DNA from 3 places in the Streptomyces sp. NPDC014861 genome. Region 3 is predicted to be linked to each of the others. Evidence: riboswitches for the same ligand, from Rfam matches in the RefSeq annotation. Region 3 holds a riboswitch; each other region holds the start of a gene.
What was found. Region 3 has a riboswitch for cyclic di-AMP ahead of ACF1BN_RS31295 (M23 family metallopeptidase). Riboswitches for the same ligand answer to the same signal wherever they lie in the genome.

Region 1 (3,262 bases), on a different contig from region 3:
GCCTGCGCGTCCACGTGCCCTACGCCACCCGGGCCGACATCGTGCGCGTCCACCCGGGCGAGGAGTGGCTGCACGTCCTCGAGGGGCGGGTGCGGCTCGCGCTCGGCGAGACCGTGCACCTGCTCGATCCCGGGGACAGCGCCCACTTCGACTCGCTCACCCCGCACCGGATCGGCGCGGCCGGCCGCGCCGGTGCCGAGGTGCTGTTCGTCCATACGCTGTTGCAGAGCCCCGCCGCCGAGCTGTGTCTGGGCGGCGGCGCCCCGCATCCCCGCTGAGTTCTGAAGGGTTGACCGACATGTCCGACAAGTCAGTGAATTCCGCCCCGGTCACCGGCGAGGAGCGCGGTGAGGGCAAGTTCCCCAAGGGGCTGGTGCTCCGCCTCTTCGCGTACCTGATCGCCGGTCACCTCTTCGCCGGCTTCCTCTACCTGCTCTTCATGCTCGGCGGGCAGAACCAGTAGCCGGATCCCGGGACGGCGGCCTCCTCACGCCTCCGTGAGGAACCGCTCCCGCAGCCGCTCGCGGGTCTCGGGCGCCAGCTTGAGGCCGTCCGCGAGATAGGCGTCCACCGAGCCCCAGGTCGCGTCGATCGTCTCGAACGCGGCCCGGAGGTACTCCACCCGCGCGTCGAAGAGCGGGCTCAGCAGCTCCATCACCTCGGGCGCCATCGCGTCCCGGGCGGTGGAGCTGCGGCGCACCTTGTAGCGGCGGTGCGGGGCGTCGGACTTCACGTAGTCGGCCTCGATCGCCTCGCGCTCCACGCCCAGCGCGAGCAGGGTGATGGCGATCGAGAGCCCGGCGCGGTCCTTGCCGGCCGCGCAGTGCATCAGGGCCGGGACGGAGTCCTCGGCGAGGGCGTGCAGGACCCGGCTGTGCTCGACGGTCCGCTCCACGATCATCCGGCGGTACGAGACCGTCATCCGCTCCGCCGCCTTGCCGTCGCCCAGCAGGCCCCGCAGCGTGTCGAGGTCGCCCTCGCGCACCATCCGCCAGAACTCCTTGCCGTCGGCCGGGTCGCTCAGCGGTATGTTCACGTTCCGTACGCCCGGCAGCTCGACGTCCGGCCCCTCCACCTTCGCGTCGGCCGCGTTGCGGAAGTCGAAGATCGTGTGCAGGCCGAGGCCGTCGAGGAAGGCCGCGTCGGACTCGGTGGCGTCGGCGAGGTGGCCGCTGCGGAAGAGGGTGCCGGGGCGGACCGCGCGCCCGTCCGTCGTCGGCAGGCCGCCCACGTCCCGGAAGTTGCGGACCTCCACGAGCTCGGGCTCGCCGGGTTCGAGGGGCTGGACCTGCGGCAACTGCTGCGTCACGGATGCTCCTGGGGGTGAGGTGTTCACGGGACCGGACGAGATCGGTTCCCCCCGCAATCATCCCGGGGCGCGGGTCGCGGCGCACCCCCCTGGTCGGTAATGGGCGATCTGTCCGTATTGAAATGCCTTGGGGTAACGCGCCCTGGTTGAGGGTGAGATGGAATTCCGCGCGTGAGCAGCGTCATAAAGGTGACGGATCGTGGCCGACGCCCCGCTCCAATCACCCGCCCTGAAAAGGGATTCGAGGGACCGTCATCGACGGAGGGTGACCGGAATTCCGGGCCCGAAGATCGCCCCGGAATGCCTGTCGAATACGGCGGCTTGTTCGCGCCGACCCCGCTCGTCTAGCGTCGCCGTCAATCCGGTCGGACCGCCGAATCCTGCCACCGTCCGGAATTCGACCCCTTCCATCGCGTGGCAGGAGCGGGGGACCCAAGGAAGTACGCCGGTCCCGCGACGCAGGACGGCTCGGGGTGAAGTCGCGTGACACACGCGGCCGGACATCTCCAGTCCGAACCCGACAGCTCACCTCGCAGGCGCCGGAGAGGAATTCGCCATGCCCGTGAACGGTAAGCACCGCCGCCAGAAGTCCACCTTCCTGACCCGTGGCCTCGTGGCCGCCGGCACCGGCGGCGCCGTCGTCGCCCTGCCGCTCATCGGCGCCACCGGAGCCCACGCCGCCGAGCAGGCCGCCCCGGCCGCCGTCTCCGCCGGCGTCGTGAGCGCCGCCGCCCACGTCCAGGCCGCCCCCGCCGCCAAGGCCGCCGCGCCGAAGGCGTACTCCGTCGTCGCCGGCGACTACCTGTCCAAGATCGCCGCCGAGCAGAACGTCGCCGGCGGCTGGCAGAAGCTCTACTCCGACAACCGCCAGGTCGTCGGCGAGGACCCCTCGCTCATCCTCCCGGGCATGAAGCTCACCCTCGGCGCCAAGAACACCGCGAAGGCCGCCGCCCCGAAGCCCGCCGCCAAGGCCGCCCCGAAGGCCGCCGAGGCCGCTCCGAAGGCCGAGCGCAAGGCCGCCCCGAAGGCCGCCGCCGGCGAGCAGACCCGCGCCTCGCGCTCCGCCGAGCGCGCCGCGGCCCCGGCCGCCGCCGCCCCGGCCGCCTCCTCCGGCTGGGTCGCCCCGGTCGCCGGCGGCGTCTCCACCCCGTACCGCGCCTCCGGCTCCATGTGGTCCTCCGGCTACCACACCGGCGCCGACTTCATCGCCTCCTCCGGCACCACCGTCCGCGCCGTCGGCGCCGGCACGGTCGTCTCCGCCGGCTGGAGCGGGGCCTACGGCAACGAGGTCGTCATCCAGCACGCCGACGGCAACTACTCGCAGTACGCCCACCTCTCCTCCCTCTCCGTCTCCTCCGGCCAGTCGGTGACCGGCGGCCAGCAGATCGGCCTCTCCGGCTCCACCGGCAACTCCACCGGCCCGCACCTGCACTTCGAGATCCGCACCTCGCCCAGCTACGGCGCGGACATCGACCCGCTGGCCTACCTGCGCCAGCACGGCGTGTCGATCTGACCCGTCCGGCTCCACGGCCGCACGAAGGCCCGGCACCCCTCGGTGCCGGGCCTTCGCCCTATTCCGGCTTGGCAAATTCTTTATCGGTGGCATATATCACCCGCCGTCAACCCCTCCTTACGGTCGCGTAGGTCACATCCGAAACGGAAGGATGTGCTGCCGTGGCAGACGATTCGAGAGAAACAGACAAGAACGCGTTCGGGTCATTCGGGTCGTACGCGGCGATCGGTGACAGCTTCACGGAGGGCGTCGGCGACCCCGGACCCGCCGGCACCTACGTCGGCTGGGCCGACCGCTTCGCGGTGCTCCTCGCCGACCAGCTGCCGGACCCCGAGGACTTCCGCTACGCCAACCTGGCCGTCCGCGGACGCCTCCTCGACCAGATCGTGGCCGAGCAGGTCCCCCGGGCGAAGGAGCTCGCCCCCGACCTCGTGACCTTC
Region 2 (3,262 bases), on a different contig from region 3:
AAGGCCCCGACATGCTTTCCGGAAACGGACGACACCGTCGACCCCGTCAGGCTCCCGCGATCGTCGTCACCGCAGGAGTGACCGGATCCGCCATGGCGCTGCCGCTGCTCGCCGCCGGCTCCGCCTCCGCCGCCGACGCGGCCACCTGGGACCGGGTCGCCGCCTGCGAGTCCGCCGGCCAGTGGAGCGCCAACTTCGGCAACGGCCTGTACGGCGGCCTCCAGATGACGCAGGAGGCGTGGGAGCGGCACGGCGGACTCGCCTACGCCCCCAGCCCCGACCTCGCCAGCCGCGCGCAGCAGATCACCGTGGCCGACAAGGCGCTCTCCTCCGGCAGCACCGACTGGGCCACCTGCGCCCCCATCGCCGGGCTGACCGACGACGGCAGGGCGACCGGCGTGCAGCCGGGCCCGGCCGTTCCGCAGGAGGACGAGGGCGGCCTGGCCCCCGAGTCGAACTGGACCGGCGGCACGGACACGGCCGCGAGCGCCGACGCGCAGAAGAAGGCGGAGCGGCCCGCCGCGCCCGAGAGGGCCGCGACGGCCACCGAGCGGGCCGAGCGGGCGGAGCGGGCCACCGAGGCGGCGGACACCGCCACCGCCCCGGCCGCGCCCGCGAAGCCCACGGCCCCGACGACGCCCGCCGCGCCCACCACGCCGGCCCCCGAGGGGACCGCCACCCCGCCGCCGTCGACGACCGCCCCGGACGCCTCCACGGGCACCCCGGACGCGTCCACGGGTGCCCCCGGCACCACCGCGCCCGGGACGCCGGTCACGCCCCCGGACGGCTCGGAGACCCCCGGGACCCCGGTCGCCCCCGAGGGGTCCACCACCCCGTCGACCCCCGGTGCGGAGGGGGCTGACGAGTCGTCGGCCACGCCCGGGACGGGCAAGCACCGGGGCGAGGCCGCTCCGGAGGAAACCGGCAAGACGGACACTTCGCAGGAATCCGGTCGTCATGCCGCAGCTGAGGACAAGGTCACCTCAATCCCCGTCAATTCGGACGCAAGTGACGCCTACACCGTGCGGCCGGGTGACAGCCTGTCGGAGATTGCGCAGGAGAACGATCTCGCCGGCGGCTGGGACGCCCTCTATGACGCCAACCGTCATACGGTCGGCACCGATCCGGATCTCATCCTCCCTGGTCAGAGCCTTGAGCTGACGAATCCCTCGTCGGAGAAGTGACGCCGTTTCGGGACTTTATGTCCGCTTTTGGGAAAGTGAGACATGGGTCTCTTCGCCCCAACTGGCGTGTCACGTCCGCAAACTTTGCTTCCGTCAGCTCTCACCTGGGCAAACGAGGTCTGACGGAGTGCAAGTAAGGGCGATTTGTCCGTCGTAAGGCCCTTTGAACTTCGAGCAGGTGTATGTCTACGGTCATCACCGCTCGCCACCGCGGGCCCCGTCGACCGAAACGCCGAGTCCTGCCGTCGGCCGCCGGGAATTGTCGTCGCGAAAGCGCCGCAGGCAGGAGTGGGGGACCCAAGGTTCGTGCCGGTCCCGGCCGTCGACCACGACGGCCGATCGACCGGCTAGGGGTGAAGCCGCGCGCTAGGACGCGTGGCCGGGCGAACTCTTCAAGCCCGAACCCGACAGCTCACCTCACAGGCGTCGGTGAAGAGGAAACTCCATGCTGTTCTCCGGCACGGGCAAGCGCCGTCGTCCCTCCAAGGCCACTCGCGTCGTCGCCCTCGTCGGCGTCACCGGTGCGGCCGTCGCCGCCCCGCTGATGGCCGCCGGCACCGCCTCGGCCGCCACCGCCTCCGAGTGGGACCGCGTCGCCCAGTGCGAGTCCGGTGGCAACTGGTCCATCAACACCGGCAACGGCTACTACGGCGGCCTCCAGTTCTCGGCCTCCACCTGGGCCGCGTACGGCGGCACCGCCTACGCCTCCACCGCGAACCAGGCCAGCAAGTCGCAGCAGATCGCCGTCGCCGAGAAGGTCCTCGCGGGCCAGGGCAAGGGCGCGTGGCCGAGCTGCGGCGTGGGCCTCTCCTCCGCCTCCTACGACGGCGGCTCCGCCGAGGCGGCTCCGCAGCAGCAGAGCGCCCCGAAGCAGAGCACCCAGCAGAGCGCCCCGAAGCGCTCCGCCGAGCAGCCGGCCAACCGCAGCGAGCAGCGCCAGGCCCCGAAGGCCCAGCCCGCGCCGCAGGCCGCCGCCAAGAAGACCGTCACCACCCCGACCGGCAAGAAGGTCAAGAAGGGCGACGGCGAGTACAAGGTCGTGGCCGGCGACACCCTCAGCAAGATCGCCGACGCCCGTGGCGTCGACGGCGGCTGGGCCGAGCTCTTCGAGCTCAACAAGGACGTCGTCGAGGACGCCGACCTGATCTACCCGGGCCAGCAGCTCCACCTGAAGTGAGGCCCGCGGCACCGGTGAGTCCGGCGGCTTCCCGGTGCCCGACGACCCTCCCGCGGTGACCACCCCGGTCCCGAGCCCCCTTTCCCGGTGGCTCGGGACCGGGGTTCTGCCGTTACTGTCCAGTAGATCCCGGGTCTTTCGTCCCCCGATGCGTGCTCTTGGGCCCTTTTTCGTCCCAGGGGACGGGCGGTCGGCGGGCTGGAGCGCCGGAGCCGGTTAGGCTCTTGTCGCAAGGCGAACGAGACCTTGCGACCCATGCGTCACATCTAGCGTCACATCCCAGAAGGAGATGCTCGTGCCGTCCATCGACGTCGTCGTAGCCCGGGAAATCCTGGACTCCCGAGGCAACCCCACGGTCGAGGTCGAGGTCGGCCTCGACGACGGCAGCACCGGCCGTGCTGCCGTGCCGTCCGGTGCCTCCACCGGTGCGTTCGAGGCCCTGGAGCTTCGCGACGGTGACCAGAACCGCTACCTCGGCAAGGGTGTCGAGAAGGCCGTCCTCGCCGTCATCGAGCAGATCGGCCCGGAGCTCGTCGGCTACGACGCCACCGAGCAGCGCCTGATCGACCAGGCCATGTTCGACCTGGACGCCACCCCGGACAAGTCCTCGCTCGGCGCCAACGCCATCCTCGGCGTCTCCCTCGCCGTCGCGCACGCCGCCTCCGAGGCCAGCGACCTCCCCCTCTTCCGCTACCTCGGCGGCCCGAACGCGCACCTGCTGCCCGTTCCGATGATGAACATCCTCAACGGTGGGTCGCACGCCGACTCCAACGTCGACATCCAGGAGTTCATGATCGCCCCGATCGGCGCGGAGTCCTTCTCCGAGGCCCTGCGCTGGGGCACCGAGGTCTACCACACCCTCAAGTCCGTCCTGAAGACCAAGGGCCTCTCCACCGGCCTC
Region 3 (3,262 bases):
ACCGGCACGGCGAGGGCACCGCGGTCCTGGTGCGCGATGCCCTGATCCTCTGGGCCGAGCGGAACCTCTGACCGCCGGAACCCGGAGACGCCCGCGAGCCACGGCACCGCCGTGGCTCGCACTCCGCCGCGCGGACCCGGGCGGCGACCGGTGGGGGCCGGTGGCGACCGGCGGGGGCCGCCGCGGGTCGGGGAGAGGAGGGCGGCCGGGTACGGGGCCGGGGCGGGGGGCCGTGCACCGGTGCGGGAGGACGGCCGGGTACGCGGACGGGCGGCGCCCGGAGCCGTACGCCCGGTCGGCCCTCCGCCGGTCGCCGCCCGGGCGCGGCGCGGGGACCCTGGGAGGGTGCGCGGCGCCGGGCCCGGCGGCGGGCCGGCGACCGGGCAGGAGTACGCGGTGACACACCCTCGGGGAGCGGCGGGCCGCGGGCGGCGGGGCGGGGAGCCCCGCCGCCCCGTCCGGCCCGCCGCTCCCCGGACGCCGTACGGCGGCGGGCCGCAGCCCCCGGCCGCGCCCTTCGGGGCCACCCGGAGGTTCCTGCGGGCGCTGCCGCCGCTGATCATCGTCGGCGGGGTGTTCTTCGACGTGGCCACCCCGGCGGCGTACACGGCGGCGCCGCTCTTCTCCGCCGCCCCGCTGGTCGCCGCCCCGTTCTTCTCCCGGCTCACGACCCTGCTGACCGGGATCGCGGCCGTCCTGGCCTCGGTCGGGCTGCACGCGTACAACGACACGCTCTCCGACGTGCCCTCGCTCACCGAGACCCTCACCGTGGTGACGGTCTCCGCGCTGGCGCTGCTGATCAATCTGGTCGTGCGGCGCAGCGGGGAGCGGCTGGCGTCGGCGCGGGTGATCGCGGAGGCGGCGCAGCGGGCGGTGCTGCCCATGCCGGCGGAACGGATGGCGGGGCTCCAGTGCGCGGCACGCTACGAGGCGGCGCAGGCGGACGCGTTCATCGGCGGCGACCTGTTCGCCGTGCAGGACACCCCGCACGGGGTGCGGCTCGTGGTCGGGGACGTGCGGGGCAAGGGGATGGACGCGGTGGAGGCGGTGGCCGTCGTCATCGGCGCCTTCCGGGAGGCGGCCGAGCAGGAGGCGACGCTCGAAGGGGTGGCGCAGCGGCTCGAACGGGCGCTGACGCGGGAGGGGAGCCGGCGTGAAGGCCTCGACGCCTTCGAGGGGTTCACGACGGCGGTGCTCGCGGAGATCCCGCGCGAGGGAGGGAGCGTGCGCCTCGTGAACCGCGGCCATCCGCCGCCGCTGCTGCTGTACGGGGACGGGCGCCTGGAGGCGGTCGAGCCGGCCGAGGCGGCGCTGCCCCTGGGAATGGGGGAGTTGGCGGTCTGGGCCGACCGGGCCGACGAGCGGCCGTATCCGCCGGGCGCGACGCTGCTCTTCCACACGGACGGGCTGTCGGAGGCGCGGGACGCGTACGGCGTCTTCTACGATCCGGCGGCCCGGCTCCGGGGTGCGGTCTTCCCCGGGCCCGAGGAACTGCTGGACGCGCTCGTGGACGACGTGCGGCGGCACACCGGCGGCGGGTCGACGGACGACATGGCGCTGCTGGCGGTGAGCCGTCCGGCGGCGGGGGCGCCCGAGCGGCGGCGGACGATGCCGGTGGTCCCGCCCGGTCCCGCGCGCTGACGGAGGGGCGCTGTCACCGTCCGTGCTCGCGAGGTGCCACAGAGATAACAATTGACATAACGTCAGATCTCGCAGGTTTGGCCGGGCCTCACTGAACGGGGGTCAACTCGGGCGAATCCCTGCCAATTCAATGAATGATCAAGAGCAGCGGCTTGGAATCGGACCACCGTGTCTATTAACGTTCGATAACGCAGCGCGGTCGTCCCAGCCGTCGCAAGAGACGGCTCCGTGCGCACACGCCGAATCCCGAAAGGGAACCGGGGAACCATCCCTTGGGGTGAATCGGGCCCCTCGCACGCCCCCTGTGCGAAAACGCCCGTAGGAGACCTTCCTGCTCCGAACCCGTCAGCTAACCCGGTAGGCGAGAAGGAAGGAAAGGAGCGCGCCTCCGTGGCGTCCAACACCCCCGTACCCGGAGCCCCCTTCGAGCCCTTCGGCGGCCCGGGTGCCGTCGGAGCGGACGACCCGGCCGGCTCCGCGCCGGGCGCGTACGACCCAGCCTCCTTCACCCCCGCACCCGGGGAGTGGAACCCGACCGAGGGCTCCCTGCGCGCCGAGAGCCGCAGCGGCGGCCGGCACCGGGTCGTGAAGCAGCGCTCCAACTTCGCCCGCTCCTCCACCGTCCTCGGCGTCGGCGTCATCGCCGCCGTCGGCGCGGGCGGCCTCGCCACCGCGCAGGAGAAGCCCCCGGTCGCGATCTCCCTGCCGGACCTCCCCGACCTCGGCCTGCCGGACGCCCACGACCTGCCCGGCGTCGGCGCCCTGCTGTCCGGCGGCGAGGACGAGCCCGCCCCCGCCCCGATCGAGGACACCGTGGCGGTCGCCGCGGGCGGCGCGGCCGCGAAGCCGCTCACCTCGATCACGTACACCGCCCCGGCCGACACCGCCGCCGGCACCGAGGCCGCGGAGCGCACCGCCTCCGCCGCCGACGCGGGCGAGGCCCTGCGCGCCCGCATCCTCCAGCAGGCCGAACAGCAGCAGCAGGCCGCCGCCGACGCCGAGAAGCTGGCCGCCGAGAAGGCCGCCGCGGAGAAGGCCGCGGCGGACGCCAAGGCCAAGGCGGACGCCGCCGCGAAGGCCGAGGCCGCCGCGAAGGCCAAGGCGGAGGCCGAGGCGGAGGCGGAGCGGATCGCGAAGGAGAAGGCCGAGGCCGAGCGGATCGCCGCGGAGAAGGCGGAGGCCGAGCGGCTCGCCAAGCTGGCCGCCAGCTACTCGATGCCGCTCTCCTCGTACACGCTGACCTCCACCTACATGCAGTCCGGTTCGATGTGGTCCTCCGGCTACCACACGGGCCTCGACTTCGCCGCTCCCACCGGCACCCCGCTCAAGGCGGTGCACGGCGGCACCATCACCTCGGCCGGCTGGTCCGGCTCGTACGGCTACCGGATCGTCCTCCAGCTGGAGGACGGCACCGAGATCTGGTACTGCCACCTCTCCTCCATGACCGTCGCCGCCGGCCAGACCGTCACCACCGGCGAGACCATCGGCCGCGTCGGCGCCACCGGCAACGTCACCGGACCCCACCTCCACCTGGAGGTCCACACCCCGGACGGCTCGGGCATCGACCCGGCCGAGTGGCTGCGGTCCAAGGGCCTGTCGGTCTGAGTCCGTCTTCCGGTCG

Region 1: linked by a shared signal. The riboswitch ahead of ACF1BN_RS01080 (peptidoglycan DD-metalloendopeptidase family protein) and the one ahead of ACF1BN_RS31295 (M23 family metallopeptidase) in region 3 are both predicted to bind cyclic di-AMP.
Region 2: linked by a shared signal. The riboswitch ahead of ACF1BN_RS15680 (transglycosylase family protein) and the one ahead of ACF1BN_RS31295 (M23 family metallopeptidase) in region 3 are both predicted to bind cyclic di-AMP.

The regions. Positions count from the first base shown of each region.
Region 1 covers NZ_JBIBWV010000001.1:273,573-276,834, reverse strand. The annotation lists gene ACF1BN_RS01095 (helix-turn-helix domain-containing protein) at 1-278, shown strand, start outside; gene ACF1BN_RS01090 (DUF6126 family protein) at 299-463, shown strand; gene ACF1BN_RS01085 (tyrosine-protein phosphatase) at 488-1,309, opposite strand; cyclic di-AMP (ydaO/yuaA leader) riboswitch at 1,671-1,861, shown strand; gene ACF1BN_RS01080 (peptidoglycan DD-metalloendopeptidase family protein) at 1,866-2,822, shown strand; gene ACF1BN_RS01075 (SGNH/GDSL hydrolase family protein) at 2,984-3,262, shown strand, end outside.
Region 2 covers NZ_JBIBWV010000006.1:289,559-292,820, forward strand. The annotation lists gene ACF1BN_RS15675 (transglycosylase family protein) at 78-1,184, shown strand; cyclic di-AMP (ydaO/yuaA leader) riboswitch at 1,449-1,625, shown strand; gene ACF1BN_RS15680 (transglycosylase family protein) at 1,630-2,361, shown strand; gene eno (phosphopyruvate hydratase) at 2,651-3,262, shown strand, end outside.
Region 3 covers NZ_JBIBWV010000024.1:22,021-25,282, reverse strand. The annotation lists gene ACF1BN_RS31305 (MerR family transcriptional regulator) at 1-71, shown strand, start outside; gene ACF1BN_RS31300 (PP2C family protein-serine/threonine phosphatase) at 397-1,641, shown strand; cyclic di-AMP (ydaO/yuaA leader) riboswitch at 1,869-2,020, shown strand; gene ACF1BN_RS31295 (M23 family metallopeptidase) at 2,032-3,246, shown strand.